DNA from 3 places in the Listeria tempestatis genome. Region 2 is predicted to be linked to each of the others. Evidence: riboswitches for the same ligand, from Rfam matches in the RefSeq annotation. Region 2 holds a riboswitch; each other region holds the start of a gene.
What was found. Region 2 has a riboswitch for S-adenosylmethionine ahead of metK (methionine adenosyltransferase). Riboswitches for the same ligand answer to the same signal wherever they lie in the genome.
Positions count from the first base shown of each region.

Region 1 (14,277 bases), on a different contig from region 2:
GTTTAAAAGACAAGCTAGATGAGATGCCTATAGAGGAAGCTTTCGAATTGCTTGCTTCTGATGGGAAATTAATTAAGCGTCCGCTTACAACGGATGGAAATAAGGTAACACTCGGCTTTAAAGAAGAAGAATTTGAAGCTGCTTGGAAATAAAATTGCGCTGTTTTATTAAAAGGAGGAGTTTTTAAAATGAGTTTGCCAAAAGATTTATTGTATACGGAAGAACATGAATGGGTAAAAAAAGATGGTGATACTTATATCATCGGCATTACAGACTTCGCACAAGATCAATTGGGGGATATTGTTTTTGTTGAATTGCCAGAAGTTGGCGATAACATTCAGCAAGGTGACTCAATTGGAAGTATTGAATCTGTTAAAACGGTTTCTGATTTCTACGCGCCAGTAACTGGGGAAGTAGTAGAAATTAACGAAGGTTTAGAAGATGAACCGGAACTTTTAAACAGCGATACATATGAAAAAGGTTGGATTTTAAAAGTAAAAAATGTGTCTGCTGAACAAATTGATGCCCTATTATCAAGTGAAGATTATGAAAAAGTAATTGAAGATTAATTTCTGAGCCAGCCTTTGTAAGGTTGGCTCTTTTAAAGGAGGAAAGTATGATTCAATTTGAAAAACAAGATTTGGTGCGCTTTTTGAAAGAGGGGAAAAGTGGCTTTTTTTATTTTTATACGCCGTTATGTGGCTCTTGCATGCTTTCTCGGCAAATGATTGAGCTGGCAGAAAAAAGTTCGGGTATTGAGGCGTATGCGCTAGATTTAAATTTCTCCAAGGAATTTGCCCCGCTATTTGAAATTGAGGCAGTTCCTGTTTTAGTACGGATCGAACATGGTGAATTTGTGAATAAAACGTATACTTTGCATAGTGTAGTACCAATTTTTAACTTTCTAGAAAGTTTACCAGAGTAAAAAAAGTTTCGCTTCCGATATAGAACTGGCTTATGTTAAAAAGGTTGCTGTAGACCCATTTGACTTTGATATGATACACTTATTCAGGTGTTTGATAAGTGCGATTTGGGGGCAAATAAGATGAGTCATAGTAATTTAACAATTTTATCCGTAATCAGTAATTTTATAATTGTTGTTTTAAAATTAATTGTTGGTTTTTTGACGGGTTCAGTAGCGGTTATTTCCGAGGCAGTGCATTCCTCGATGGATCTTTTCGCTTCTGTTATTACTTTTTTTTCGATTCGGATTGCAGGGCGGCCTGCTGATGATGATCATCCGTACGGCCACGGTAAGGCGGAAAATATTGCGGGTACAATTGAAACGTTGCTCATTTTTGTTGCGGGCATTTGGATTATTGTGGAGTCGATTAATAAGTTTACGAACCCACATGAAATTCGCCTCCCAGCACTTGGTATTTTTGTCATGCTCTTTGGGGCAGCTGTCAATATCATTATTTCTCGGGTGATTAAACGCGCGGCTGATAAGGCAAACTCGGTCGCCATGAAATCAAACGCGCTACATCTTTATACGGATGTTTTCACTTCACTTGGTATTGCGGGAAGTTTGTTACTAGTGTATTTGACGGGGTGGACTTGGCTTGATCCGGTGATTGCAATTTTAACGGCAATTTACATTATGTTTGAGGCTTGGAAACTTTTGAAAGAATCATTTCCGCCACTTATGGATCAACGTTTGAATAAAAAAGAGGAAGAGGAAATCAAACGAATTATTTTAGCCCATAAAGAAGATTTTATTGAGTTTCATGATTTTCGTTCGCGAAGAGCGGGGACGGAGGAATATATTGATTTTCATCTTGTTGTGTCGAGTGAGATGACGGTTACAGAGGCGCATTCACTTTGTGATACGATTGAGCGGGAGATTGGTGAGTTCTATTCGAAGGCGCAGGTGTTGATTCATTTAGAGCCTGAGGAGGAACGCGTCTATTCACAAAATGTTTAATATTTATTAAAGAAATCTAAACGGATTTCTTTTTTTTTCGTTGTGATGGTACAATGAGGGTAATAAAAATGAGAAGAGGTAAGGAACAATGACATCCATTTTAATAGCAGATGATGATAAGGAAATTGTCGATTTGGTCAAGCTTTACCTTCAAAATGAAGGGTATGACATCCATCAAGCTTATGACGGGGCTGAAGTATGGAAGCTCGTAAATAAAATTGATTTTTCACTAATTATTTTAGATATTATGATGCCAGAAATGGACGGCTTAGAAGTTTGTCGCATGATGCGCAGTGAAGGGATTTTAACCCCCATTTTAATGTTGAGCGCAAAAGCGGAAGATAACGATAAAATTATGGGGCTATTAACTGGGGCGGACGATTATATGATTAAACCTTTTAATCCGCTAGAGCTTTCTGTTCGTGTTAAGGCCATTTTAAGACGCATTCAAAATATGCAGTCGGTTGTGGCTAGTGAGACGAATGATTTAATTATTGGTCCGATTGAAATTAACCGGGATCAACACATTGTGACGGTTAACCAGAAAGAGCTTCATTTAACAACGTCCGAGTTTGATATTTTACATCTACTTGCGAGTGAACCAGGCCGAGTTTTTAGTTCAGAATATATTTTTGAAAAAATTTGGCAGGAGCAGGCATTTGGCGCGAGTAAAACAGTGATGGTGCATATTAGTAATTTACGTGATAAATTACGGGAAGCGCTAGATGGTGAGAATGTGATTAAAACAATTTGGGGAGTAGGGTATAAAATTGAAATTTAAACGAATGATTGAGCGACTCGCGCATGTGATGAGTCCTTGGCAAGTTGCTTTTTTTGCGATAATTTCGTGGTTACTCGCAGGTATTGCACTCCAGACCATTTTTCTATGGGTGCAGTCGATTCGTGATGAATCCGTAGTACTTCGTGGTTTAAGCGATTCATTTATGGATTTGTTTGGACGTGGAAAATATAACAACGTAGTAGAGTCGCCAGTGGTACTTCTTGCAAAATATATTATTACACTCCTCATTGCGCTACTTATTTTCTATATTTTTTACCGACTGATGCGCCAGAGGAAACTAAAAAAGCAACTGCGCACGATTAACTACGCGCTAGGTCTTGACCGCCCAGTCGACACGATGAGTCTTGTTCCAGAAATTCGCGAACTAGAAATGAATATTGAGAAGATGCGTTCACGCCAAGAAAATTTAATGAAGCAGGAACAAGAAGCGCAACAGGCGAAAAATGATTTAATCACAAATGTATCACATGATTTAAGAACGCCGCTCACTTCCATTTTAGGCTATTTGAGTTACATTCATGATGATCGTTACCGAGATGAAGTCGAACTCAAATATTACACCGAGCTTGTTTATGACAAGGCAAAGCATTTGCATAAGCTCATTGATGATTTATTTTCTTATACAAGATTAGAAAGTGCAGAATATACGCTGGAAAATGATCGGTTAGATATGGTCGAGCTGCTCCGCCAACTTGTCGCAGAATTTGATGGACTTGCACGTGATAAGGGCATGGAAATCATTGAAACTTATGAGGCGGACAATTTGGTAGTAAGTGGTGATGGCAATCAAATTATGCGTCTTTTTGAAAACCTATTTTCAAATGCACTGAGATATGGCGAGGGAAATCAACATATCGATTTAATTGCCCGAAAAGAAGAAGACTTTGCGGTAATTGATGTTATTAATTATGGTGAGGAAATTCCTGCGCTTGATTTGCCGCACTTATTCGATCGTTTTTACAAAGTAGATAAAAATCGTACAACGACAGGAACGGGTCTAGGTCTTGCGATTGCAAAATCAATTGTGGAGCGCCACGGCGGTCTTGTGATGGCAACAAGTAAGCATCATAAAACAACATTTACTGTGAAACTGCCACTCATCTAATCTTTAGCTTTTCTTTCTTTTTTCTTTCTCGTGTTTTTAGCTTGGCGAAGTAAAATTTAAGCTAGGAGGGGAAGAAATGACAAAGAAAAGCTTTTTTATTATGTCGATTGCAATTTTAACTGTCATCGCTGTCTTTTATTTTACATACCAAACGAACTCCGTACTATCATCCATAAATCCAAAATTTACTGTTGACAAAAGAGCATTCTAAATGTAATATGAAAAAACAGGACGCGTTTCATACGCGCCACTAAAAATTTAATTCTTATCAAGAGTGGCGGAGGGATATGCCCGACGAAGCCCAGCAACCTAAGTACACACTTAAGGTGCTAATTCATACAGGACAAAATTGGTTCTGAAAGATGAGAAGAAAGTCGTACAACGTTAAATTCGTGCCTTTCTGCTCATGCAGAAAGGCTTTTTATATTGAGAGAAAAAGGTGAAGCGAATGATAACACTCCAAAATGTAGTAAAAGACTACACGACAAGAAGGAATAAGGTACGAGCCGTTGATGATGTTAGTTTGGAAATCGCAGAAGGTGAAATTTTCGGTGTCATTGGTTATTCTGGCGCAGGGAAAAGTAGTCTAATCAGGCTGTTCAACGGTTTGGAACTTCCGACAGCGGGACAAGTTGATGTAAACGGTAAGGTAGTAAGTCAAATTCGCGGGCGAGAACTTCGGAAGGCTCGGCAAAAAATTGGGATGATTTTTCAACATTTTAATTTGTTGTGGTCGCGAACGGTTTTTGATAATATCGCGTTCCCACTAGAAATTGCAGGTGTACGCGGACAAAAACGCAAAGAACGTGTAAACGAACTCATCCGCTTAGTCGGACTTGAAGGGAAAGAAAAAGCATACCCCTCGGAACTTAGTGGCGGTCAAAAACAGCGTGTTGGTATTGCACGGGCGCTCGCAAATGATCCAACCGTTCTACTTTGCGATGAAGCTACAAGTGCGCTCGATCCGCAAACAACGGATGAAGTTTTAGAACTGCTATTAGATATTAACAAGCGTTTAAATTTGACGATTATCGTCATTACGCATGAAATGCATGTTATCCGTAAAATTTGTAACCGCGTTGCCGTTATGGAAGCTGGGAAGGTCGTTGAGCTAGGGGACGTGTTAGAAGTTTTCAAACATCCGAAACAAGCTGTCACGAAACGATTTATTGAACAAGTCACAGAATCAGATGAAACGGAAGAATTAATTCGCCTCCTGCTTGAAAATTACTCGGAGGGCAAACTCGTTAAACTTCTTTTCATGAGTGAAAATGCGACAAGACCAGTCATTTCGGAAGTAGCGAAACAACATGATGTATCACTAAACGTGCTTCACGGCAGTTTAACACAAACACAAAATGGTGCTTACGGGACGCTTTATGTGCAAATTGAAGGTAGCGATATTGAAATTGAAAATACCATTCAACATTTACGTGATTTGAAGATTGAAACAGAGGTGATTGAAGGATGAAGGAACTCTTCCCAGATGTTGACTGGCAACTTATGTGGGGCTACACGCAAGAAACGCTCTACATGACCATTTATTCTTTAGTCGCTGTTTTCATACTTGGCATTTTACTCGGCTTACTACTCTTTTTAACAAACAGAAATGAGGGAGTGCCAGCTAAAATTTTATATTGGATTACTGCGATACTTGTAAATGTATTTCGCTCGATTCCTTTTATTATTTTAATCGTTTTACTTCTACCCATGACCAAAACGCTCGTTGGAACGATTATTGGACCAAAAGCCGCACTACCCGCTTTAATTATTTCCGCAGCGCCATTTTATGCCCGCATGGTAGAAATTGCTTTTAGAGAAGTTGATAAAGGCGTCATTGAGGCAGCTAAAGCGATGGGCGCAAATCTTTTTACCATCATCGGTAAAGTTTTAATTCCGGAAGCTTTGCCAGCTATCGTTTCAGGTATTACCGTCACAGCAATTTCGCTTGTTGGTTTTACGGCGATGGCAGGTGTAATCGGAGCAGGCGGACTTGGAAACGCCGCCTACTTAGAAGGTTTCCAGCGAAATCAACCTGATGTCACAATCGTTGCGACAATCATAATTTTAATTATTGTCTTCATCTTCCAAATCATCGGCGATTTACTCACAAAGGCAGTCGATAAAAGATAAAAAAAGGAGAGTTTAACATGAAAAAAATTTTTGGTGCAATTTTAGTTTTTAGCTTAGTATTAGTTTTAGCCGCGTGCGGCAGTGGTTCTTCGGACAAAAAGTCATCCAGTTCTAGCGACAAGGAGTTAATTGTTGGTGCTTCCAACACGCCTCACGCGCAAATTTTAGAACAGGCAAAACCGATTTTGAAGAAAGAAGGTATTAACCTTAAAATCGTCAAGTATACCGACTATGTAATGCCAAATAAAGCACTAGATGAAGGCGAATTAGATGCCAATTATTTCCAACATAAGCCGTATTTAGAACTTGAAGAAAAAGAAAAAGGCTATAAATTTGCTGATGTAGGTGCAATTCACATTGAACCAATGGGAATTTATTCCAAAAAAGTGAAAGACTTAAAAGATTTAAAAGATGGTGCGCAAATTTTACTTTCAAATAGTCAATCTGACTGGCCACGTGTTATTGGTATTTTCGTTGATGAAGGTTTGCTAACTTTAAAAGATGGTGTGAAAGCGGAGGACGCTACGTTTGATGACATTCAAGATAATCCGAAGAATTTGAAGTTCAAATATGATTTAGATCCAGCTTACTTGATGACTGCATACAATAATGAAGAGGGCGATGCAGTTGCCATCAACTCCAATTTTGTAGTAGACCAAGGCTTGAATCCAACAAAAGATGCCATTGCGATTGAAAGTAAAGATTCGCCTTATGCGAATATCGTCGTTACAAAAGAAGAAGATAAAGATAATAAAGACGTGAAGAAACTTGTTGAAGTGTTACACTCAAAAGAAATCCAAGATTGGATTACAAAAGAATGGGACGGCGCTGTAGTTCCAGTTGATAAATAAAATCTAAAAAAAGCATTGTCCAGTGGACAGTGCTTTTTTATAAAAAATAAATTTTTTTCAGCCTAAGATGGGCCTTTCTTTTTGAAGTGAAATGAAAATTATTTTCGTTTTGTTGTATTGATAAAATTATTTTTCTATAGTATATTTTATTTGAAAGCGCATACTTTATATAAAAAGAAGCAGAAGTACGAGAAGGAGGAGAAAACCATGATGAAAGATTTTTTACAACAAGTTAAAGGAGGATTGATTGTTTCCTGCCAGGCTTTAAAAGGAGAGCCACTTTATAGCTCGTTTATTATGGCGAAAATGGCGCAAGCCGCTTTTGAAGGCGGAGCGGTGGGGATTCGAGCGAATACAGTATCAGATATTAAAGCCATTCAGGCGGAAGTAGATTTACCAATTATCGGTATTTTTAAACAGGATTATCCAAATTCTGAAGTTTTTATTACACCAACTTTAAAAGAAGCCCGCGCAATTTGCGAACTCGGCGTGGAAGTCCTTGCGCTTGATGCAACAACGCGTAAACGTCCGCAAGATGAGAACCTTGAAAACATTATTCGGGTGATTAAAAGGGAGTTTAAAGAGGTGCTTATTATGGGCGATACCGCAAGCTTACAAGATGTTGCATTTGCCGAACAAGCTGGCGTAGACATCATTGGGACTACATTACATGGTTACACGAAGGAAACAGAAGGCTGTAACATTAGCCATAATGAATTTGCCTATTTAAAAAGTGTGCTTTCGAGTACACAATTGCCAGTTATCGCAGAAGGAAAAATTGATACACCAGAAAAAGCAAAAAAAGTGCTCGAACTCGGCGTGAAATCTGTCGTTGTTGGCGGAGCCATCACACGACCAAAAGAAATCACAGAACGATTTATTGCATCAATTAAAGAAGTAAAAGGAGAGGAAACTTAAAATGGAGAAAAAAGTAAAAGTTGCTGTAATCGGAATTGGTCAAATGGGAAGTTATCACGCAGAAATTTATCAGAAGTTGCCACAAGTTGAATTGGTTGCCATATGCGAGTACAACGATGAGAAACGGGCAGAAGCTGAAAAGAAATTCAACTGTAAAGGTTATAAGGAATATCGAGATTTGCTTGAAAACCCGGAAATTGATGCGGTAAGTATCGTACTACCAGATAATATGCACCGGGAATGTGTGGAATTAGCGGTTAAAAACAACAAACATATTTTACTTGAGAAGCCAATTGCAAAAGAATTGGAAGACGGGGAAGCCATTTATGAAATCACGAAAGATTACGATAAAGTATTTACAGTCGGCTTCCTATTAAGGTTTGATCCGCGCTTTAATATGGTCAAGCAGCGTCTTGATAGTGGTGAATTAGGCGATATTATCCATCTATATTGTCGTCGTAATAGTCCGGTGACTGGACCTAAACGTTATGTAGGTGCATCTGACCTTAGTATGCACGTTATGATTCATGATATCGACTATATCAATTGGTATATGAATGCGAATCCGGTCAAAGTTTTTGCCAAAAGTCGCAGTGTGATTTTAAAAGAAAATGGCATGAATGATGTGATTTATGCGATTGTCACATACGAAAATGGCGCGATTGCATGCCTAGAAGCTTGTTGGGTGCTACCGGAAAACTCACCGACAATTATTGATGACAAACTAGAGCTAGTGGGAACAAAAGGAGTTGCCTATATTGATTCTTGTGACCAAGGTGTGAAATTTGTAAGCGGAGAAGGTGTAACTTATCCTGATTCAAGACACTGGTACTATGTGAACGGAGAAGTTAGTGGTGATTTAGCAGAGGAAGTCATGGCTTTTGTAAATAATGTTGTTAGCGGAACAAAGTCAATTATCACGCCAAAAGAAGCGCTTGATTCTTTGCGCGTTGTAGATGCAATTGAAAGGTCCATTAAAGAAGGAAAAGAAGTAGAACTTTAAGGAAGGCACGTTTAGAAAGGGGGATTTAAATGTCCATTCATATGAAGGTTCAAAAATTTGGTAGTAAACTTAGCGGCATGGTAATTCCAAATCTCGGAGCATTTATGGCTTGGGGGATTTTAACTGCTATCGGAGTTGCAACTGGAAGCGAGATGCTAAAAAGCTTCATTGCACCCATGCTTAATTTCTTATTACCGCTGCTTATTGCTTTTGCCGGTGGTCGCGCCGTTCATGGCTACCGTGGTGGGGTTATCGCAACTGTTGCCACGATGGGTGCGATCATTAGTTCAGATATTACAATGTTCATTGGCGCCATGATTATGGGACCACTTTCTGCTTGGATTCTCAAAAAATTTGATGAAAAAATCGATGGGAAAATACCAACAGGTTTTGAATTACTAATTAATAATTTTTCAATTGGAATAATTGGAGCTATTCTAGCATTATTTGCTTATGTGGCTGTCGCACCTGCTGTAGCAAGCGTGACAACAGTTTTAGCAGAAGGTGTTGACTATCTCATTAATTATCATCTCTTGCCACTGACAGCACTCATTATTGAGCCAGCTAAAATACTGTTCCTAAACAATGCCATTGGTCAAGGAATATTAAGCCCGCTTGCCACGTTACAATTAGCAGAAACAGGGAAATCTGTCTTATATCTACTAGAATCAAATCCAGGTCCTGGTTTAGGAATTCTACTTGGCTATATGTTTTTTGGAAAAGGGAGTTCGAAAGCATCGTCTTACGGGGCGAGTGTCATCCACTTCTTCGGCGGGATTCACGAAATTTATTTCCCATTCGTCCTAATGAATCCCGTTCTTATTTTGCCACTTATTTTAGGTGGCATGACAGGGACTTTCATTTTAACGATGACAAACGCTGGTCTTGTCGGTGTCGCTTCACCAGGAAGTATCATCACCATCATGATGATGGCAGCGCCTGGCGACCACATTAAAATCATTATTGCGGTTCTAGCGGCTGCGCTCGTAACATTCTTAACCGCTATTCCGTTCATCAAACGCGCGAAAAACAGCGAAGAAGCTTTACAAGAAGCAGCTGTACAAATGGAAAGTTTAAAAGGTAAGAAAAGTAGCATTTCATCCGTTTTTGCTGAAAAAGAACCAGCAAGTTTTGACTTCAGTTCAGTCAAAAGAATTGCCTATGCTTGTGATGCAGGTCTCGGCTCTAGCGCGATGGGTGCCTCTGTTCTACAGAAAAAAGTGAAGAATGCGGGATTAGAAGATATTAAAGTATTCCATATCGCGGTAAATGAGCTACCAACAGAATGCGATATTATCGTAACGCATAAATCACTAATGGAGCGAGTGCGCGAAAAACAACCAGGAGTTCACTATGTGGAAATAGTAGATTACTTAAATGCTCCAGAATATGCGGAACTTATTCAAAACTTAGTGGATAGTCGCAAAGAAAAATAATAGATTTGGGAGGAAAGTATGTTTTCCTTCCAAATTTTATCTGTTTCTAGGAGGGAAATTATGCTAAAAGCAATTATAATGGATTTTGACGGCGTAATCGTTGATACAGAAGTTATTTGGTACGAAATTTTTCAAGAATGGTTTGAAAAAGAGCTCAGTTATCATGTGAGCGTTGAGGAATTCCTAACGTGTGTAGGCGCAAATGATCAAGCATTCTTTCAAAAATTAGCGAGTGAAAAAAACATTACGGTAAACCAAGAAGCATTTTCTAAAGAAACAAGTGAGCACTTTATCGAAAGAAGCAAAGACTTGCCGCCTAAAGAAGGGGTAGTTTCCTTTATTGAAGCGGTGAAGCAAGCGGGATTAAAACTAGCATTAGCTACGTCGTCCAAACGGGCAAAACCAGTTGCGCATTTAACTCGATTAGGTCTGATAGACTATTTTGATGTCATTGTTACGGCGGAGGATGTGGAGCAAATTAAGCCGGCGCCAGATTTGTTTTTAGAGGCGGCTAGGCAGCTGTTAGTTAAACCACATGAGGCGGTTATCATTGAGGATTCAAAAAATGGACTTGTTGCGGGGAACAAGGCGGGTATACCTGTCATTGTTGTCCCAAATGAGGTTACTAAATACAGTGATTTAACACCAAATTATCAAATAGTTGATTCTTTAGCAGAATTAAATGTAGGTCAATTGAAAAAAGAGGTGGATGAAATTGTTAATGGATAATGTAAAGCTTGAGGATATTGAAATTGGTGTTTCAGCAGAAAACTTTGAAGAGGCTATTCGAAAATCTGCTAAGAAACTTTTAGATAGGGGCGCGATTGAAGCAACGTATGTTGACGCCATGATTCGCTCTCTGCACGAAAATGGACCATATATTGTTATCGCAAAAAATATTGCACTCGCGCATGCTCGGCCAGAGTTTGGGGTGAATGAAGCAGGACTCACTTTTTCAACAATGAAAGAAGGGGTTCTGTTTGGTAGTGAGCTTTTTGATCCAGTAAAACTTGTGATTACACTTGCGGCAACGAGTGCGGACGACCATTTGGAGTTGCTCGGGGAACTTGCGGAGGTGCTCATGGAGGAGGAGCGAGTTAGGCAATTAATTGATGCGAAAACGGAAGAGGCCTTTTATGAGGTGCTCACAAAGGGGTGAGGATTGTGGCGGAATATTTATGTATCGATATTGGCGGCACAACGATAAAGTTTGCTAAGTTTAACGAGTCTTACGAACGTCTTACGCCGGTCCAGGCGGTGCAAACGAAACTAACGAAAACGAAAAATTTTATTATGGAAGATGTGCTACGCATTGTAGGGGAAAATAAGGACGGGATTTCAGGCGTTGCGGTTTCATCTGCTGGGGTTGTAAATACGGAGCGTGGTGAAATTAGTTATGCGGGATACACGATTCCAGGTTACACGGGGACGAAAATAAAGCAACGAATTGAAGAGGCGTACCAGTTGCCGTGCCAAGTCGAAAATGATGTTAATTGTGCAGCGCTTGGAGAGTTTTATTTGGGTAGCGCTAAAAATTACAACTCTGTTTTGTGTTTGACGGTTGGAACGGGTATTGGGGGCGCCTTTTTAACTGGCGGAAAATTGCTTCACGGTGCCACAAATCGCGCTCTTGAAATTGGCTATATGAGCATTAATGGTAAGCATTTTCAGGAGCTTGCAGCAACGAGTGAACTTGTTCATCAAGTGAGTCTTGAAACGGGTGAGGCAAATTTGACGGGAAAATCAATTATGGAGCGCGCACTGAAGGACGATAATGAAATTCAGAAGGTTCTAGATGTTTGGATTTGCAATCTAGCAGCAGGTCTTGTAAATTTAATTTATGTTTTAAATCCTGAAGTGATCATCCTAGGCGGTGGCATTATGGAACAAAAAACATATTTTAAACCTCGAATTGAGAAAGCCGTTTTAGACCAACTCGTGTCTCAGTCGTTTAATACGGCAAAAATTGAGTTTGCAACGCTTGGGAATGAAGCAGGCATGGTCGGGGCGCTGTACCATTTTTTAAGTAAAGAAGGTCATAAATGATGAACATCCTACAAAAAATCCAACAAATGTATAATGTCTTACCTTTGAAAGAGCGAAAAATTGCTAAATATATTTTAGAGGAAAGTAACGCCATTAAAAATATTACGATTACGAACTTGTCGAAAAAAACGGGAGCATCGAGCGCAACGATTACACGTTTTTGTAAGCGGCTAGGTTGTGACAGTTTTGTTGATTTGAAAATGAAAATTAACACGGCGACAACGGATTTGCCGAAAGCAGGTTATGAAGATATTTTTGAAGATGTATATTCGTTCTATCATAAAGTAATTGATAATACCGTGAAAATGATTGATAAAGCAGAGATTCGTAAAGTAGTCAACTTAATTCGTGGAGCTGGGCGCGTCTATATTTGCGGCTTGGGAAGTTCTGGTTTGACGGCCATCGAAATGTCGCAGCGCTTTATTCGCATGGGGTTAAATGCGACAGGTCTAAACGAGTCACATATGATGATCATTACAGGTGCGATTACGAAACCTTCTGATATTGTGATAGGAATTTCAAACTCTGGCAATACAATTGAACTCATTAGCACACTAAAAAAAGCAAAGGAAAACGGCAGCCAAATCATTACGTTCACAAGTTTTGAAAAAAATGAAATGGTCGAACTTAGCGACATTAATATTCCAGTCTACAATAGTCTTTTTGTAAGCAATCAATATTTTGTCAATAGTCAGTTCTCGCTCATGTATGTGATGGACATCATTTCCCTCATGCTACTTGAAGACCATAAAATGCATGAAAATATGGAAAAAACGATTCATACAGTGAATAAAGATTTCTATTAAAAACGGGCTTTTGGTATAGTAAGAGAAATAATTGATTTGCAGTCGTCGATTCGTTTAATAAGTAAGTTGTCAACGGGGGCCAAAATATGCTTATTTTGGCTCTTTTTTCATTGATTATGAAAATTAATGAAGTGTCTCCGTATTACAAATTTTTTTAAGGAGACCTCTCCAATGGATTAGATAATTAATGAAAGATATAACAATCATTTAATGGCTTATTTAAAAGTTAAGCAAATATTTACTTGGGTTTGATGAAGCTTGGAATTTTTTTAAAAAAAGACGGGTGGATAATGTTTAAACGCTAAAAGACGAGACCAATTTTAACTAGGTCACGTCTCTTTATCATATCTTGGTGGATTTAAATTATCTATAAAAATTGCTAGAAGTTCTTTCCAATTCTATTTATCCCCACCAATACGTACTCCTTTCATAAAGTATTTATTTAGAAGAATGTATAATATCAATATGGGAATGATTGAAACAACTGAGGCCGCCATAATATAATTCCATTGCGTTGCATTTTGTGTTTGGAATGATTGTAAACCAAGAGTTAGGGTATATTTCTCTGGGGATGTAATATAAAGTAATGGTTTCATAAATTCGTTCCATAAACCTAAAAATACGAATACTCCTTGTGTCGCAATGCTTGCCTGTGCCATCGGAAATACAATTCTAAAAAAAGTTTGAGTTTTACTAAGTCCATCCATTTGTGCGGCCTCTTCCACTTCTTTAGGAAAATTCACAAAAAATTGCCTCATCATGAAAATATATGCGAAGTTAATAGCACCAGGCAAGATTAATGCATTATATGTGTCTAAAATTCCAATCGATTTCATAATTAAATAGTTTGGGATTAACAGAATTTGAGCAGGCACCATAATAACAACCAAAATAATTAAGAAAAGTGATTTTCTGCCTGGAAAATGCAAGCGTGCAAGTGCATAACCTGCCATGCTATTAAAAATAATGTTTAGAATAGTTCCTGAAATCGCTACAATAAATGAATTCAAAATCCATCTTGGAAATAGTGGATCGCGTGTGAAGATATAACTATAATTTTCTATAGTTGGATTTTTAGGTAATAAACTTAATCCGCCACCAATAATTTCGCTGTAGGGCTTGAAAGATGCCATTACTGCCCATAAGAAAGGGTATAATGTCACTAACCCATAACTGATTAATAATGTATAGGTGGCGATTTTCCAAAAGCTTTTTATTTTCATGACATTTCCTCTCTTTCTTCGTTGACATCT
Region 1 covers NZ_CAUYTK010000004.1:213,652-227,928, reverse strand. The annotation lists gene R8923_RS07780 (arsenate reductase family protein) at 1-152, shown strand, start outside; gene gcvH (glycine cleavage system protein GcvH) at 189-569, shown strand; gene R8923_RS07770 (thioredoxin family protein) at 617-925, shown strand; gene R8923_RS07765 (cation diffusion facilitator family transporter) at 1,046-1,924, shown strand; gene R8923_RS07760 (response regulator transcription factor) at 2,013-2,705, shown strand; gene R8923_RS07755 (sensor histidine kinase) at 2,689-3,831, shown strand; gene R8923_RS07750 (hypothetical protein) at 3,908-4,042, shown strand; SAM riboswitch class I at 4,094-4,200, shown strand; gene R8923_RS07745 (methionine ABC transporter ATP-binding protein) at 4,280-5,302, shown strand; gene R8923_RS07740 (methionine ABC transporter permease) at 5,299-5,964, shown strand; gene R8923_RS07735 (MetQ/NlpA family ABC transporter substrate-binding protein) at 5,982-6,815, shown strand; gene R8923_RS07730 (N-acetylmannosamine-6-phosphate 2-epimerase) at 7,023-7,733, shown strand; gene R8923_RS07725 (Gfo/Idh/MocA family protein) at 7,735-8,736, shown strand; gene R8923_RS07720 (PTS mannitol transporter subunit IIBC) at 8,766-10,172, shown strand; gene R8923_RS07715 (HAD family hydrolase) at 10,233-10,901, shown strand; gene R8923_RS07710 (PTS sugar transporter subunit IIA) at 10,888-11,331, shown strand; gene R8923_RS07705 (ROK family protein) at 11,337-12,218, shown strand; gene R8923_RS07700 (MurR/RpiR family transcriptional regulator) at 12,218-13,024, shown strand; gene R8923_RS07695 (carbohydrate ABC transporter permease) at 13,423-14,247, opposite strand; gene R8923_RS07690 (carbohydrate ABC transporter permease) at 14,244-14,277, opposite strand, start outside.
Region 1: it holds a riboswitch for S-adenosylmethionine, as region 2 does, so the genes downstream of both, R8923_RS07745 (methionine ABC transporter ATP-binding protein) here and metK (methionine adenosyltransferase) in region 2, are expected to answer to the same signal.

Region 2 (14,277 bases):
ATTTTAAGCATCCAGCAGGCGCTCGCAAAGCTCCGTCCTGGTGGCCTTGTCATCTTAGTCATCTATCATGGTCATGATGCAGGCAAAGCCGAAAAACAAGCTGTCCTAAACTATGCTGAATCCTTGTCGCAAAAGGACTTTCATGTTCTCAGATACGGTTTCATCAACCAGCAAAACCACCCACCATTTATTGTGGCAATCGAAAAAAAAGAGCGGAAAAATTAATTTCCGCTCTTTTTGATTATTTATTAAAATCATATTTTTCTTCGATATAGATGGAATACCAAATCATGAAGATCACAACTGTCCAAATTTTGCGGCTGTAATCGTGTTTACCAGCGCAGTGATCATCGAGAAGTTGTAAAACATACGCCTTATTAATAAGGTGATCCGTTTCTGATTCATGGATGACGTTTTTTACCCACTCATTCATTTCTGCTTTTAACCAGTGGCGAATTGGGACTGGGAACCCTAGTTTACGGCGATTTAAAACGTGGTCGGGTACGAAAGTTTCTGCCGCTTTACGTAAAATATATTTCGTTGTTCCGTTTGTCGTCTTAAGCGATGCGGGAATTTGTTTCGCAACGTTAAATACTTCTTTATCAAGGAAAGGAACTCGTACTTCAAGTGAATTCGCCATCGTCATGCGGTCAGCTTTCAGCAAAATATCGCCACGTAGCCATGTATGCATATCGATGTACTGCATCCGCTCAACTGGTCCGTAGTGCTTTGTTTCCTCGTAGAATGGCTTTGTAATGTTTGTGTAATCGTATCCTTCCATATAGCCAGGCAGTAAAATGCGTTTTTCTGCTTCAGTGAACATCTTTGCATTTCCAATATAGCGCTCTTCCATTGGTGTTGTACCGCGTTCTAAGAAACTTTTTCCGCGCATTCCTTCTGGCATCACTTTCGCAACGCCTCCGAGCATGGATTTAAAAACGCTAGGCATTTTGTTGAACATGGAAAGCGAATTGGGTTCATTATAAATATTATAACCACCGAAAAGTTCATCTGCTCCTTCGCCTGATAGTGCTACTGTTACTTGCTTACGCGCCTCACGTGATAAGAAATAAAGCGGAATCGCTGCTGGATCAGCAAGTGGATCATCCATGTGCCAAACGATTTTCGGTAATTCGTTCATATATTCTTGAGGTGTGATAACATAACTAATATTTTCTACACCAAGTTTATCTGCTGTTTCTTTTGCAACATCAATTTCACTAAAACCATCTCGCTCAAAGCCGACCGAGAACGTTTTAATTGCTGGATGATATTCTTTTGCAATAGCAGCGATAATTGACGAATCAATTCCGCCAGAAAGAAAGGAACCAACTGGTACGTCAGAACGCATGTGCATTTTAACAGAATCATACATAACATCGCGAATTTCTTTAATAAATGTATCCTCAGCCTTCGAAACAGCAGCAAATTCTGGCTTGAAATACTGTGTAAACTGCATGTCTCCCCCTATTTTTTTAGTAAAATAATGTCCGGGTAATAGACGTTTTACTTCTGTCGTAAGTGTGTCAGGCTCTGGCACAAATTGATACGTCATATAATTTTGCAAAGAAACTTCATCTAACTTTTTGCTTTTTAGCGCATGTAAAATCGATTTTTTTTCAGAACCCATATATAATTTCCCGTCTTCTTCTGCATAAAAGAACGGTTTAATGCCAAATGGGTCACGCGCACCATATACGGTATTTTCAACTTTGTCCCAAATGACAAAACCAAACATTCCGCGTAGTTTTTCAGCCGTCTTCTCTTTATATTTTGCATATGTAGCAATGATGACTTCTGTATCACTTTCGGTTTCAAAAGTTAATCCGTCCGCTTTAAGTGACGCACGAAGTTCCACATAATTGTAAACTTCCCCGTTAAAGATAATCCAGTAACGTTCATTTTCATACGTTAGCGGTTGATGGCCGTTTTCCACATCAATAATACTTAATCGTCTAAAACCAAACTGAACATGCTCATCTGTATAGTACCCTTCATCATCAGGTCCACGATGAGTAATCATATCATTCATTTCTTTAAATGTTTGTTTTTCTTCACCAGTAATTTCAGCAATGCGGTCATGAACGCATCCTACAAATCCACACATTCTGACATTCTCCTCTATTTTAAATTTCATTTAATTTCTCATTTACACAACGTCTATCATATCATAAAGCGCGATGATTTGCACAGTTTCAATTATAAAAAAACGCTGCTAAAAGAAAGCAACGTTTCAAAATTATAGTTTACTTGCAAGTTGGGTTAAGAAGGCCTTTAAGTCGGCTGCTTTATTTGTTTCTTCCCAAGGTAAGTTTAAATCAGAACGTCCAAAATGTCCAAATGCCGCTGTCTGGCGGTAAATCGGGCGTTGTAAATCAAGCATTTTAATGATACCCGCTGGACGCAAATCAAAATTCGCACGCACTGCATCAATTAAGTCTTTTTCCGAATAACTACTTGTACCATATGTTTCAATTGAAATGGAAACTGGTTGTGCCACACCAATTGCATAGGCTAATTGCACTTCTACTTTTTTGGCAAGACCTGCTGCTACAATATTTTTAGCAACATAGCGTGCTGCATAGGCACCAGAGCGATCAACCTTAGTTGGATCTTTCCCTGAGAAGGCACCACCGCCGTGTCTTGCATACCCACCGTAAGTATCCACAATGATTTTCCGCCCGGTTAGTCCGGCATCTCCTTGAGGACCACCAATAACAAAACGTCCAGTAGGGTTAATAAAATACTTTGTCTCCGCATCTAACAAATTTTCATCAATAACGGCATGAATTACTTTTTCAAGCATATCCTCCCTTATTGTTTCATTTGAAATTTCGGGGTGGTGCTGTGTAGAAATTACGACTGTATCAATCCGTACGGGCTGATTATTTTCATCATATTCCACGGTTACTTGAGTTTTTGCATCGGGACGTAAATATTTTAATGCTTTTGATTTTCTAAGTTCAGCGATTTTACGCGATAGTCCGTGCGCTAAGTGAATGGGTAGAGGCATTAAATCCTCGGTTTCATCTGTCGCAAATCCGAACATCAATCCTTGATCGCCCGCACCGATTGCAAGTAAATCCTTCTCTTTTTCGCCGTTACGTGATTCTAAAGATTCATCCACACCTTGTGCGATATCTGGCGATTGTTCATCAATTGCTGTTAAAACGGCACATGTTTCTGCATCAAAACCATATTTAGCACGTGTATAGCCGATTTCTTTAATGGTTTTTCGCACAATTTTAGGTATATCCACATAAACCGATGTTGTAATTTCACCAGCTACAAGGACAAGACCTGTTGTCACAGTCGTTTCACAGGCTACACGTGCATCTGGATCTTTTGCAATAATAGCATCTAAAATCGCATCAGAAATTTGATCTGCAATTTTATCTGGATGCCCATCAGAAACAGATTCTGACGTGAATAAATGACGATTTTCTGTCATTTGATAGTTCCTCCTTTTAATCTCTTCCATCCGCGTATGGCAAGAAAAAAAGCCCTATTCTCTACATAACAGGCATAGAGAAAAGGCTTGAAAGTTCGTACCTTCGCTCTCATCGGTCAGGATTTCTCCTGCTCAGGTTAGCACCTTACAACAAAAAGTGTAGGTTGCTGGGCTTCAAAGGGCCAGTCCCTCTACCGCTCTGGATAAGAGTTGATTTCGTTCTTTTTTAGAATAACATACGCACCATACTGTTGCAAGCCTAATTTTCTGTTAAAAGTTCAGGCCACTCATTTGGCGGCACATCCCGATACTTTTCATAAAATAAATCGCCTTTTTCTGTTCGACCGTAACGAATACCTTGGTTGCTGTGGTAGCGAAAAACATATCCGGCCTCTTCCAAGTGATAAATTGTCCACAAAAAATCCGTTTTACTTGGCAAAGTCTGCTTCCTAGATTTCGAACGATCATTAATAAGCTCATGAATGTTCGATTCGCTCTTATATATATTTTCAATGATTTTATAGGCCAAGCCAAATGGGATTTCCAACCTCTTCACGCTTCCTTTTTCAAACACTTTACATCTTTAAGTGATATATATTTTTTAATACAACACATTATTTTACCACGTTTTCGAGCAACTAAACGATAAATTTTCCTGCCAAAAAATGGAATTCCTGGGAAATATAACGCTAATGCTAGCCATTTCCAGTAAGATAAGTACGTAAGGATTTTGCGTACAGCATAAAAGCCGCGATAAATATGACCGTCCCAACTTACAACGTGTAATTGTTCGTATAAATCGCTTGGTGAAAAATAGGTACCCTCATACGTTTGTAGTGCCCGCCATTCTAGCTCTTCATTTTTATCAAATTTCGTCATTATTCGTTTGACTTCTTTGCAAAATTCGCAGTTTCCATCATAAAAAATAATAGCTTTCATTTTGATAACCTCCTAGTCATTTTCTTTCCTCTTATCATATTTTTAAACCTGTGGTATGATAGAATGGTTAAAATCAGAAAAATATATTCGAATTTAACGGTAAGGAGAATAAACATGACATTAATTCCACTAACTTTAATTATTTTAGCAGGCTTTGTTGCGGCTTTGCTTTTATTTGAGTTCATTGTGAAATGGCGCTGGTTTAAATACTTTTTAGCTACTGTCGGTTTAGTAGCCAGTGGTATCATATTCTTTATTAGCTTTTATGGCGGCGGCTTAAAGCAAACTGAAATTGCCATCGCACTATTTCTAGCAAGCTTTGGTGAATACGTAATTGCCCTCATCATCAGTCTTATTTCACTCATTAAAAGAAAATCAAATACCCCTAAGAAAACGGCAACTAAAAAAACAGGTTCTGCATGACCTGTTTTTTTATGAATAAAAATAGCTACCTAACTAGAGTTTATGGTACACTAATACTATAAATAATTCACTAACTAGGGGGCGATTTTCATGAAGCAAACATTGCTGATTGTGCTGGCAATCGTTTTTCCTGCAACTTTAGGAGCTATTGTAGCGCTTCAAGTTTACAAGAAAAAGACGGCCACTTATATGCCGCTAAAAAATGAATTTGTTCATTGGAAAAAGTAATCATCAAAGGAGGATTTCCACATGAAAAAAGCAGAAAGTGAAAAACCACTTGTTATAAAAATTGTCATTTCTGTTTTGTTAGGGCTTGTTTTACTTAATCTCATGCCTATCCTGGCGATATTTTCTTAAAGATACTCAGTTGCCATTTTAAAAATTTTATGCTAATTTAGTAATAGAATTTGATGTTTTTATGGTGAGACAGTTAATGGCGGTTGCCTTAATGCTTTTTTACAAAAAGACTCCGACACCCATTTTGGGCTGATCGGGGTCTTTTTCTGCTCACTAGGAAAGAGAGGAGTTATCATATGAATAAAAAATGGACTTTTAATTTTGCGAAAATTATCATAGGAGCGCTTATTTTCTCATTAGCAGTAAACGTTTTTGCGATTCCAAACCATCTTGGTGAAGGTGGCGTTACAGGGCTTACAATGATTTTGTACTACACATTTGGTATTGCCCCTGCCATTACGACTTTAATTTTCAATGGAATTTTACTTATTATTGGGTATAAATTTTTGGACCGATTGACGATTATCCTGACTATTATAGCTATTATTTTTACGTCACTTTTTTTACGTCTAACCGAAAATATTACCTTTGTAACCGACCAAACCATCATAGCAGCTATTTTCGCTGGTGTGCTAATGGGCTTTGGCATGGGGCTTATTATGCACGGCGGGGGGACAACAGCAGGGAGTGCTATTTTGGCGAAAATTGCAAACAAATATCTTGGTTGGAATACAAGTTATGCGCTCCTCTTTTTCGATCTCATCGTCGTAATCCCTTCCACTTTTATTATTGGACTACAAAATATGCTTTTCACTATTGTTTCTCTCTATGTTTCAACCAAAGTGCTTGACTTAATTTTAGAAGGATTTAATCCTAAGAAATCCGTAACCATCATCTCTGATAAGTATGAAGATATCGCTCGTGAAATTGATCTTAAAATTGGACGAGGTATGACCCTTTTTGATGGGCAGGGTTATTATAAAAAAGAAGATAAAAAAATTCTTTATATTGTTATTAGTAGGCAGCAATTATTACCTCTTACAAAAATTGTCAATAAACACGATGAAAAAGCCTTTTTCATTATTAATGATGCCCAAAGTGTTGTAGGCGAAGGTTTTACCAAACAAATAACAAGTGAATAAGCGTTTCTTTTTTACGTTTTTTTAAACTCATACTTTATAGAAATAACCTTTTAGACTGTAGCAAAAGTACATTACAGTCTGAAAGGTTATTATCTATTTATACATCTACTCCAACCGACGACAACATTTCTTTTAGTGAAGTAAAATATTTATCGTGTGCATTTTGAATTATTTCATTTGACCTCTCCTCATAGTTTTCAAGGGATAGGATAGGTATTTCATTAAATGCAAGCCATTCAATAAATGGTTTATAATAATTAACACTAGGCTCATCATCCTCATCCACATAAAAGCAAGCCAGAGTATCTCGGTCAAATCCTCCCAAAATTTCTGCATTTATACTGACAAGTTGTAAAAAATCTTTTAACGTGCTAGCCACCATGTTTATCTCACCTTCACTTCCAATGAAAACAATTGGCGCTTCACTTAAATCTGTTATACCCTTATCAACAAAAAAGAAATAGCACCCCCCTGTCCCGTCCGCATAACCAAGATAAAGTAGGCTCTTCTTGATTTTAAGAGTAGCCTCCTCCCCCAGACGAAACCAGTTATCATACCATTCTTCAATATCTTGCTTAGACTGATAGAATACAGAAAGTCCATAACTAAATTCACGCTCACCAAGCCATTGCTCATGTGCAATTAAATCTTTAAATAGGTCTGGACAAGTAAAACCATAGTATGTTTTCTCAAGTTCATCCACAATTTTTTGTGTTTCCTTATTTAATTTTGGTTGTACTAACTGAACTGGTTGCATTTCCATATTTTTTAAAATATTTCCATTTAAATCGACTGCTGTATTTTTTCCAGTCATGAAATAACATTGCCCATCCGGTGCTTGTTGTAACAAACTAAATTCTAAATCTTCTGTAATTCTGCTATCGTCCAATTCATCAAGCAAGGCAAATTCTATTGTTTCACTAATCATACACCATATATCTCCGCCACAAGAATATCTTAATTTTTCAGTTTTTGGATCTTTGCGTCGATTATTATACCCAAAATAGCCTTTTTTGCTACGTGCAATAATTCCATCGGCCCCAACAAGTATACGCTCATCTTCATTTGCTGCCTGACCATATCCTTTAGAAATAAAGCCAATGTGTGAATAGACAAAATCAGTTAACTCTCTACCATCTCGGTGAATAAATCCGTAAAAGCCGTCTTTTTTTGCATAGCTTATATCTCCCCAAAAAGCGCCCGCTAGTTTCTCATACCCGACATCAATAATTGGTTCACCTTTACTATTTACAATAACTGATTCTAGTCCTTCCCCGAACCCACAACTATCTTCTACAAAGGTACGAATCTTACCTGGTTCTGGTACAGGTGCTAAATTGCCTTTTTTATCATGATATAAATAAAGGTTTTTGTTTTTATGTTTTTTTAGCGTGTACTCCGTTCCCGTTATATCGACATAACCAGATTCATTAGTTTCCCGAATCCAATAAAAATATTTTCCGTCTGATAAAGTAGCAAGTGCATCATATTTAGGAGGGATGACCCACTTTCCTTTTTCATTCACAACGCCAAGCCCGTTACAATAGGCACGCGCATAGCCATCTTGAAATAGTAAAATATTGGTTGGCCAACATTCATCTTTAATATCCGGTTCAATAAATAGACCGCTTGGTGCAAGAAATCCAGTATCCCTATTTATAGCTTTTGTCAAAATATACCCGTCTTCTCTTCTTGGTAAAATTTCACTAAAGTAGGCATCTCCAATAACTTGTCCTTCTTCATCTAAAATGCACCATGCTTTTTCTGTTGGATCACCTTGATAATTTCTCGTTGGACTTAAAAAAAGCTTACATGTTCCCTGAGGCACTTCTCGTTCTTTCAACTCTAAAAACCACATTTTTTCAGGTAAAGTTTGTGGATTTCTACGAGCAATAGCTTTTCCTTCTTCATAAGCTAGAATTTCTTGATATACAAAATCATTAAGTTGCTCACCTTCTGCACTAAAAACTGCCCAAAGTTTTTGGTTGTTTTGCACAAAATAATAACCCTCACTACCATTTTTTACTTGTAGAAATCCTTGTGCTAATAATTTTTCTTTCATGCTACATCTCCTTTAATGTATTTTGGAATAAATGGATTAAAAATTTTTTCAGATGAAAAACTCTGTTTTCAGTAAAAACATGATATTTTGTCAGTCTTCACTTTTCCCACTAAATAATCGTTTAAATTATCTTCTTTAAAACAGCCTCATCACTTTGAAAAAGCGTAACCAATCAGTGAATTTCATCTTCACTTAAACAGTTTATCAGAAAAAAAAAGCTACTTAGAAAAAAGGAAACCGGTATCCATTTCCTTCACTAAGTAGCTTTTTTTCAGTAAATTTTCCCTAAAATTTATATTGGCTTTTTAAAATACTGTAGGCCTTTTTGTACTGATTTTTGCTGGCAAAATGAGTACTCGCATGCTTCAATACACGTTCAATAAAGACTGGATCATTGGAGTTTTGCACCTTTTTTAATAACTGCAACATAGATTTTTCATACATATCAATGGAATCATGTGCAAAAATATCTAATGCTTTCATAAAATCAATATAATATTCTAGTTCAATAAATTTTTCACTAAAAGGCTCTAACATTATTTGTAGCTTCCGTGCTTCCTCAAAATGGCTACGTTCTGCAAATATGAGCATTAATTCACCAATCATTAAATAATCGTTGGGACGTAGCTCATCTCTTTTTATAACCATGTTAAAAAGTTCGTTTGCCTCTTTTAAAACTAAGGTTTCCTCTTTTTGTAAACTAGCAATTTCAATATATTTCAAACGAATTAATGCTTCAAACTCTCTTTTCCATTCTGGAAACCTTTCTAACAAGGCTAGAGCTTCTTGAATACAGGATGCTGCTTGTGTTACAAGTCCTAGTTCAAAATAACAATAACCTTTATAATAAATAACTTGTATTTGTATCCCTTGTTCTTCTTCTTTTAAACTTTGAATGGTCTTTTGTGCGGTTTCTACCAGACTTAAGACTAAATCATAATTGACTAAACAAACCGCATTAATGATTTCTTTACAGCAAAATAAAGATTTCAATTTTATATTGTGACTTATGGAAAAAGCTTTTTCATATGAGTTAAGTGAATTTTGATAGTCGCTTTTCACAAAATATTTCAAACCTAAATATTGATAATAATAAGATTGAATATGAGGGTTTGTAGCTGTTAAATCATAGTTATCCAGAGCACTTAATATATTCTCTTCAATTTCTTTTATTGCCAGTTCATCCCATTTTCGGTAATAGATTGTCGCTTGTAAAATAGCTTGGCTAAACGCAATATCAGCCGGTACATAATTCAAATTCATGCCAGAAGTTACTTCATGTAGCAATTCTTCTGCTTTTTTTACTTCATGATTTAATAATAAGATAACTATCTCATCAAAACTTTTATATAAATTAGAGTACTCTTTTTCACTTTTTATAACAAGTAACTCTTCCTCTACCCCAAGGCGCTCAGCTAAATCCACTAACGTTTCAAATGCAGCTGGTTTTTTCCCTCGCTCAATCTTTGATAGATAAGGCACAGAAATAATGCCGTGAGCTACTTCTTTCAAGGTCATATTTTGTTGTTTTCTTAAATTTCGCAGTCTAGCACCTATTAAATTCATAGCATCCAACAACTTTCTCTATTATTTATATACCGCCTTAGCAAGAGCTACTTTTTATTAAATTAAACAGCAACCTTATAAAACAATTATATACAATATTGTACCTACTAATCAATAAATCATAGAAATGGGGTGGATTATTCCGCATCATAATCCATATTCATATATTTTTTACCACCTTTTAGTTCTGTAATCATTTGTTCAATTCGTTTTTCACGAGTTTCCTTACGTTTGGCACGTCCAATCCATCCAATATAATCATTTTTTTGAAAATCAGGACGATTTTTATAAGCTTCTAAGACCTGTGTTTCTTTTAGCAATTGATGAATATCTTCAGGTAATGGATAGATTTCACGTTTTAAATTGGTTTGTTTAATATATGGATTCACGATTTTATCTTCCCTTCCTCATATTTTAAAGTATTTTCCCCATCTATTTCTAGACAAACATTTTACAAAACACTTTCCATCTTCTATTAAAGTTTAGCCTTGATGTCCACCTACATAGGTAGAACGCTTTATCCCAGTTGCTCCACTTGATAGGCTACTGGCATGCATTAAAGCTTTATAACCATAGCGCGCTCGAATTTTGTCAATAGTTCGTTCTAATTGCTCAATTTGTAGCATTTTAATTGGATTTTCAAATAAATTAAGTTGCAGACCTTTTTTTAGGGCAATGCCACCAAATGAAATCGCAATAACGCGAATAGGCTCCTTTTGATAATATTTCCAAAACAACATTTCTAAAATAGCTTTAAGCTCTGTACTTGAATTTGTCGGTTGAATTTTAATTTGGTGTTTAAACCCGCGTATTGGACTGTATTTACTGTAACTAATACCCAAAAACACCCGATTAGTATCAACAAAATTTTTGCGTAAGCGAGCTGCTATGTCTTCGGCCATTTCTTTTATGACAATCACAACTTCTTTTGCATCTTTGTAGTCACATTCCAAAATTTGATTTTTTCCAAAAGACTTTTCAACGGCTTTATAAGTTTCATTAATTCGGCTATAATCCAAGCCGTGAGCATGATAATAAAGCTGCTGCCCAATGACACCGAAATGCTTTTTAAGTAATCCCGGTTCTGTTTGGCTCAAATCATAAACACTATTAATACCGATGTCCTTAAGTTTTCTCTCCATCCTCATGCCTATTCCCCAAAAATCTGTGAGTTTTTTGATACGCCATACTGTATCACTTATATTCTCATATCGCCACTCTGCACGTCCATTTGAACTATGTTTCGCCTCATTATCAAGTGCAAGCTTAGCTAAAAGCATGTTATCACCAATGCCGCATGTAACATAAAGGTTTGTTTCCCTCAAAATATCTGCTTGAATTTGTTCTGCAATCCGTGTAGTAGAGCCAAAAAGACGGTGCGACCCAGTCACATCTAAAAAAATTTCATCAATTGAATAAGGTAAAAAATATTCTTCAGGTACATAGCGTAAAAAAACCGCCCGAATTTGTGAGTTAATGGTTAAATAATACTTCATACGAGGCGGTGCAACAATAATACGTGGATCGTCTGGAAGCTCATATCTCCTAGATCCTGTTTGAATACCAAACACTTCCTTCATAAGTGGCGTGGCAGCAAGTATTAATCCTCCACTATTTTCTGAATGGCTCATTACAACTAGAAATGAGGTTAGTGGATTTAGCCCCCTTGAAACACATTCAACGCTCGCAAAAAATGATTTTACATCAATGCATAAAATATCTTTCCGCGGCACAGCTTGATAATCCATTATGTGTACCATCTTGATTCGCCTTCTTTACAAGCAACATGATGGATACTATCAAAAGGTACCTTTACGTTTTTCTCCCCACTTCTAATCCAAAGATCGCCATCTTGAATACCAACTATCCGTCCAATTAAATTTGCTTCTGGAAAACCATTTGGCGTATAAACTGCCAATTTCTGCTGAATAATAATTGTTTGCTGATGTAATAATGCTTCACTCAGTAGTAAGCCAATTTTTTCTTCACTCATTGCTTCTTTCCAACTTAAATGCTTCTTCTCATGTTCAATTTGTTCTGAATGCTCACTTAAAATAAAACCGCCCCATTTCTGGATACCACGGTCAAATTCTTCACCAGGCAAACTCATATTTTCCACCTCCTAAAAAGAACGTATGTTCGATTAAATTATATTAAATTAACCAGAAAAAGTATACAGTCCAAAAGTCATTTTTTAAAAAAAGAATAAAACAAAGTGACTAGATCAAAAAGAACCTTATGAAATAACGTGACGATCTTAACCAATCTAATATATCGCTACTTTTCGAAAGATGATATAATAAGTACTACTATCAATAAAAACTCTAAGGGAATGATTATTTTGAAAAAAGCTACTTTTTTAGTTAGCGTACTTTTTTTGGTTAGCGTTCTTCTATTTGGTTGCTCGGGGAATGCTTCAAAAAAAGAAGAAACTAGCAAAGAAAATACCGAACCGAAAAATATCATTGGACAAACTATACAAACAGAAGGTTTGCATGAGACAACTGATAATTGGACAAATATGTATGAAACAGAATCCTATACAGTGGATAAAGAAAATAAAATTATTTTTATTCAAGTAGATGTAACAGATGAAAATATAGATTTTCCAGCCTCAAAAGATAAATTATTAAGCCTCGCATCGCCCTACATTCCGAAAGAAAGAACCGTTCTAACCGAGATGAAAGACGGTTCAGGCTCCGTAGGTTATGAGCTCAAAAGCGGCAACATGCATTTTACAGTTTTACAAGCCGACCCAGATAATAGCGGAAAAGTGGCTATGCTCTATATCTCTAAAATTTAATTTTATGCATGAAATAAGTACTTCCAAGTTGTCAATATCACAAAAATAGGTGCTAGATTAGCACCTATAAAAATCGCATCTATTAAATTATATTTGGTAATATTTTTAAACCGCCTGTTAAAATAAAACTCTCAGACTCTCCAATAAATTTCACCTATCTGAAAAGCCCACAGTGCTCCCCGTCCCCCCATTTTTTATTTTTTACTACAACGCACAGCTAGTTTGGAATCTGTGAACATGATATGAAATTTTTAGTAAAATATATGCAAAAACCCACCAACTTATAAAAGCTAGTAAATCTAGTTGGTTTCCCATGATTTCACAGACTAAAAAGAAGCGCCTTTTTAGCCTACACCTTAACTACTCCCTAATCTTTTTTTAGTCTAGCCGCTGCATTTTTTTCTTTTTCATCCTCAAAAGAAGGGCCTTACTTGGCAGTACTTCTTCTTTATATTCTTTTAAGTACGTAACATGCCAAGTTTGTCCTCGTTTCGTTACACTGTACTCGTGCACATTTCCAGGTAACCGATATACATATTTTTTAGCCTCTAACCAATACAAAGTCATAAGAAATTGATTCTTTGTAATCTTTCTATACCTCTCTGACCTTGTCAAAAATTGGTTGAAACAAAATCCTTTTCCTAGTAGCAGTTCCAATACCAACTCTTTCTCTTCTCGACTTGGTTCTTCCATATGAACTCCCCTCAAAACTCATCTCATATTTTGCGGGGTAGTCTTGGATACAGACTAAAAAACGCTTCCAAATAATAAAGGCCAAGATAGTACGAAAAGACCAGCCTGAATTTTCTGGCAGGCTGGCAAAATTTTTGGCTAGTAACGCATAAATCTGTGTTATAAATAGAAACCTCTTTGACCTGTTTGTCCTAAGTTGTTGCGGAATTCTATTCATTAAACAATACGTTTTGCAACATATTCATTTACATCTTTACGCCATACTAGAGCCACCTTTTTAATTCATCACGCTTATACTATTAAATTTGTTTAGAAACGTTTAATACATAAAAAAATACACTACTACTGTTTTAGTAGTAGTGTATTTTTTGGTTTTGACGTCCTGAGCAGGATTCGAACCTGCGACCGACGGCTTAGAAGGCCGTTGCTCTATCCAGCTGAGCTATCAGGACAAATGGCTAATTTTTCAACAGCCAAATACCATTTTATTGTGATTTTATTCGTTTGTCAATGGTTTTATGCAAGTTCCCTTATATTTTTACAAAAAGAAACCTTTTTTAAGCTTTAATAAGTGGAAAAACTTGTGTCAGCTCCGTTAACTCCTGATCGTCTTCATCCATAAATTTCACACAAACACCTTCAGGAACACTTTCAATTAAAGCATAAGTTTTCACGCGGATTTGACCTCGCGGCAAAGAAATACTACCAGGGTTTAAAATGAGCGTCTGGTCAATCAGTTCAGCACCCAGCTCGTGCGAATGACCAAAAAACACAAAATCAGCATCAAGCTCACGCGCGCGGTAACGTAAATTCATTAACGTCATTTTAATATTGTATAAATGACCGTGCGTCACAAAAATACGGTAATCTCCGACCTGAGTAACTAGGTCATTTGGAAAGTCTGCACCAAAGTCGCAGTTTCCACGTACCGTTTGAAAACCTTGAATAGCAGGATCATCCT
Region 2 covers NZ_CAUYTK010000001.1:19,631-33,907, reverse strand. The annotation lists gene mnmM (tRNA 5-(aminomethyl)-2-thiouridylate-methyltransferase MnmM) at 1-225, shown strand, start outside; gene asnB (asparagine synthase (glutamine-hydrolyzing)) at 242-2,107, opposite strand; gene metK (methionine adenosyltransferase) at 2,240-3,451, opposite strand; SAM riboswitch class I at 3,558-3,661, opposite strand; gene R8923_RS00250 (DUF3116 family protein) at 3,711-3,998, opposite strand; gene R8923_RS00245 (thiol-disulfide oxidoreductase DCC family protein) at 4,004-4,390, opposite strand; gene R8923_RS00240 (hypothetical protein) at 4,505-4,813, shown strand; gene R8923_RS00235 (hypothetical protein) at 4,904-5,041, shown strand; gene R8923_RS00230 (YitT family protein) at 5,347-6,192, shown strand; gene R8923_RS00225 (WG repeat-containing protein) at 6,290-8,254, opposite strand; gene R8923_RS00220 (helix-turn-helix domain-containing protein) at 8,540-9,820, opposite strand; gene R8923_RS00215 (YdeI/OmpD-associated family protein) at 9,958-10,209, opposite strand; gene R8923_RS00210 (Y-family DNA polymerase) at 10,303-11,580, opposite strand; gene R8923_RS00205 (hypothetical protein) at 11,568-11,930, opposite strand; gene R8923_RS00200 (hypothetical protein) at 12,162-12,623, shown strand; gene R8923_RS00195 (DUF3116 family protein) at 13,002-13,316, opposite strand; tRNA gene R8923_RS00190 (tRNA-Arg) at 13,695-13,768, opposite strand; gene R8923_RS00185 (metallophosphoesterase) at 13,874-14,277, opposite strand, start outside.

Region 3 (4,540 bases), on a different contig from region 2:
ATATCACAAATTTTCATCGTATTTGTGACAATTAATTGAACATTTCATACTTTATTAAATTCTATCTAAAACCCTTTGTTACCAGTTCTTTAGGATGATTCATAGCCATTTCCAACTTTAAAAACTTCCATTTTATAAATTAATTTTAACGTGTATAATGAATATAATAACCTTGAGGAGGAATCTAAATGAAAATCTCAAAAGTTGCCATCGCTTCTGATCACGGAGGTATAACACTTCGAAAGAACATCATTACGTTTTTAAAAGAACAGAAAATTGATTTTGAAGAATTCGGACCAGAAACTCCCGATTCTGTTGACTATCCAAACTTAGCATTTACCGTTGCCCAAAAAGTTGCTTCCGGCGACGTAGAACGCGGCATTTTAATTTGCGGCACTGGCGTTGGTATGAGCATTGCTGCAAATAAGGTACACGGTATTCGTTGCGCTCTCGTTTCTGATACCTTTACGGCACATGCTACACGAGAACATAATGATTCCAACGTCCTCGCACTAGGCGCCCGTGTTACCGGCCCGGGACTTGCACTCGATATTGTTAAACTTTGGTTAGAAACGGACTATGAAGGCGGACGCCACGCAAATCGCCTTAGCCAAATTGAACAGTTTGAAAACACTCAAAGTTGATTTTTCCTAAAAAAAATGGTTTAATGTTTATAATCCAAATGAAAATACTCGGAATTCTTATCAAGAGAGATGGAGGGACTCGGCCCTGTGATATCTCAGCAACAGACCTACGGGCACTGTGCTAAATCCAGCAGGCGTAAAGCTTGGCAGATGAGAAGAGTTTGTTTTATGCACTCTTCTTTTTCTGAAAGGAGAGTTTTTCTTTTGTCGAAAGGAGCAAATAAAATGAATTCATTATCCGTTAGTCATGCCGTTCATTTCGTTCACGATTTAGAAGCAGTATGCACACAATTGCATCATTTTGGTTTAAAATTGTACACAAATAAAAAGCGTAGCCTACCCGGCACCCGGTCAGCCGTCACAGATTTTAGTTCTCCTCATATCGAATTTTTAAGTATTACTGAAAAAACAGCCGCATCCAAAACTTTCCTAGGAAAAGAGGCCCTTACTTATTTACCCGTCAAACAAATTTTAGGGCACCTTGTTATGGAAACTGATGATTTAGATGGCCTTCGCAAACACCTTTTTAAAAAAGGGCATGAACTAATACCCATCTCAGCGGCAGAAGAGACTGGACCAATTTACGCTATTTCAGGCTCATTAAACGGCCTAGCTTATCCACTTATCCAGAAAAAAGAAGCGGCGGTACCATCGAAAAATTTTCATACACTTAAAGAAATCCGCATTCGTGTGGATAACCCCAAATTTGCGCTAAAATACTGGGCAGAGCTTTTTAATCTACAGGTTATCCACAATTCGCTATTTTTTGGTGATATTGCTGTACATTTTACAAAAGGATCAGCTAATCGCTTACATGCACTTGTGTTTGATGCTACATCAGATGTTATTAGTCAAACGGAATTTCGAATTGGAGAAGGATTTTATCGCTTCCGCTAGCCTACTTATACACATAGTTATCCACATTATCCACAAATGCTTATCCAATTGCTTGACGCACCCTATTTTATACTTGTGGATAAAAACACCCGTAACTTTTCGCCTTGTGGAAAAGTTACGGGTGTTTTTCAATTAATTGTTTGACCAATTCATCGTGGTCGATTTCTAAATTGCCATTTTGATATTCTGAGCGTAGCCATTCATACGCCTGCCATTGCTTGGCGCGCAATTGTTGGCAAGTCGCTGCTTCGAACAGTAAAGTTTGGGCTTCTAAGACGGCATCTTGGTCTTGGTAGAGGTCAGCGCTTAAAATGATACGGTCTAAAATGGCAATAATTCGCGCATCAAAACAGCCTAGCGCATACGCTTCTTCTAAATCGGCTAAATAATTCATTTTTCGTCTCCTCTACTTTAAAACATCAAAAAACGATTGTGCGCCAGCAATTAGTTCCGCGTTGACCGAATAAATATGCGTCGTTCCTTCCTTTCGTAGCTGAATTAAATCGGCATCTTTCAAAATTTTAATATGGTGCGATAAGGTGGATTTGGCGATTTGATATTCGCTGCAATTTACGGAGCGTTCCCCGTTTTTTAGTAGGCAACGAAATATATTTAAGCGAATTGGATCAGCGAGTGCTTGTAAAATTATTAATAATTTTTCCTCAGATAAAGTTTTCATAAAACTATCTTATCATAGGACGATTTATTTGCCGATAAAAACATTCTGTGCTAAAGTACAATAGTTCGATAAAATTAGAACTTTGGAGGCATATAGATGTACAAAAATAATGATTTTCAAGACTTGATGAAGAATCGCCGTTCGATTCGCGCTTACGACGAAAATGTGAAGATTACCCATGAGGAAATGCTCGAAATGATAAACGAGGCGACAACCGCACCGAGCTCTGTCAACATGCAGCCTTGGCGCTTTGTCGTTGCGGACACAGCAGAAGCAAAAGCAAAACTTCGCCCTCTAGTACGCTTTAACACGACGCAAAATGACACGTCTTCTGCGATGATTATTCTTTTTGGGGATAAAAATGCGTTTCTAAATGGTGAAAAAATTTACGGTACGGCGGTCGCAAAAGGTTTGATGCCGCAAGAAGTCAAAGATAAGCAACTTCCAGCTTTAAGCGCAATGTTTGCAAGCGCTTCTGAAAGCGAACTAGAACGCACTACCCTCATTGATGGTGGCCTAGTTGCCATGCAATTCATGCTCGTCGCTCGCGCTTATGGCTATGATACTAACCCAATCGGCGGATTTGAACGTGAAGAAGTCGCTAAAGCTTTCGACATGGACACAAAACGCTACACACCAATTATGATTCTCTCAATTGGGAAAGCAAAAGATGCTGGCTATCCTTCTTATCGCTTGGATGCTACGGAGATTACGAGTTTTAAATAATCAAAAAGAGTTCGCCCGGGCGAACTCTTTTTGATTACCATTATTTAGGGTTACTATCTTTTTCTATAATACGGGTATAGGTTTTCAAAATAGCATCTTTGTCAGAAAATATGGAGCCATTATCTTGTAATCCATATAAAATATCAAAAGTTTTTTTATTATGAGCCATTACCCACTCTAGCGTCAAACGATGTTCTTTATCAAAACCATATTCCTTCGCCTTTTCAAACGCATTTTTATCGTATTCTGATAAATCATCAAACAAATAATAGTTCAGCACGGTCACTGCTTTCTTTGTGTCTTCAGTCGGGTCAAGTTGCATGGATTTATTAGTCATCGTTCTATCCACAGCATTGATACTCGGACTGGCAGACATATAAAGGTAACTTACCAAGACATCTACTTGAACTGCACTTAGCTCTTGCTTTGTAAATACTGCTGCTTCTTCCACTTTAGGCTCACTTCTTTCATTTAATATGTATAACCAAATTGCCCCTGCAAGCAAAACAAAAAGAGCGCCGATGACTAGCATTTTATTCGTTTTTTTCATACTATCCCTCTCCGCCTTCTATTTTTTAGCTATGGCTTCGTCAAAAGCATCTCCCAAACCGATATCCCGTAACTTTATAACCTCATCAATTACTTTTTGCGGATTTCGAACAATTTCAGCTACTGTAAAATTAGTTCCACATGTTTCGTTAACATTCCTTACTCGTTCGTGTGTTTCTTGCCCAACTTCAATATAAATCGTACTTCCTTGTGTAGCTGCTGTATCCATCGTAACAATCGATGCAACACAATCAAAATTGGAATATATTTGCGCATTTTCTATATTTGATAATTGCCCTTCAATAAAGGTTGTGTTGGCTTGGTGTTCTTGTACATCAGTATAGTAATCTATTCCTGCTGAAACTAAATCTCCAACAAACGGGACATAGCCAATAAGTTTGGACATACCAATCTTTCCACTCCTCTCAAGTGCAGCTCCTGCTGCATCTGAGAGTCCATCTATAGCTAGCCCACTTGCTTGATCCACGGTAAAATCTGTGGTTGCATCCACTAGCGACGGCGCTCCAAAATGGTTTGCAAAACCAACTCTTGATTCTTGAAGAACCGAGATATCAATCATATTTCCATTCTGCGTACCAGATATAGTTATAGATGAATCTGCAAAATTAGAAAATACTGCCGCACTAGGCGAACCTATATTTCTAAATTCCTTGAATTCTAGCGCAACAGATCCGTCCTCTTGATTCGTCACTCTAATATCCGGCTCTCCTCCCTTATAAGCTCCATGAAAACTTTCTGTTTCACACACTACATTTAATAACGTCATTCGTTGCATAATATCATTACTATAGTTTTTCAGCTCTCGATACAAACTATTATTTGACTCTGAATCAACAGATTGCAAAAGCAAAATAGAATTATCTCGCATGCCTTGCAAATTCGCTATAACACGATTTAATTTTTCAGTATTCGGCTCCCATTTAGAGTAGTTTTCATTCATGAGACCTGCAGATGGTCCCATAAGTTCTTGGATAAGAGTATAATCCACATCCTCTGTTTTATCCATACAAAGCTTCAAAAATTT
Region 3 covers NZ_CAUYTK010000009.1:92,649-97,188, forward strand. The annotation lists gene rpiB (ribose 5-phosphate isomerase B) at 189-644, shown strand; SAM riboswitch class I at 699-801, shown strand; gene R8923_RS11195 (VOC family protein) at 870-1,541, shown strand; gene R8923_RS11200 (hypothetical protein) at 1,657-1,935, opposite strand; gene R8923_RS11205 (ArsR/SmtB family transcription factor) at 1,948-2,220, opposite strand; gene R8923_RS11210 (nitroreductase family protein) at 2,317-2,946, shown strand; gene R8923_RS11215 (hypothetical protein) at 2,987-3,496, opposite strand; partial or broken gene R8923_RS11220 (hypothetical protein) at 3,515-4,540, opposite strand, start outside.
Region 3: it holds a riboswitch for S-adenosylmethionine, as region 2 does, so the genes downstream of both, R8923_RS11195 (VOC family protein) here and metK (methionine adenosyltransferase) in region 2, are expected to answer to the same signal.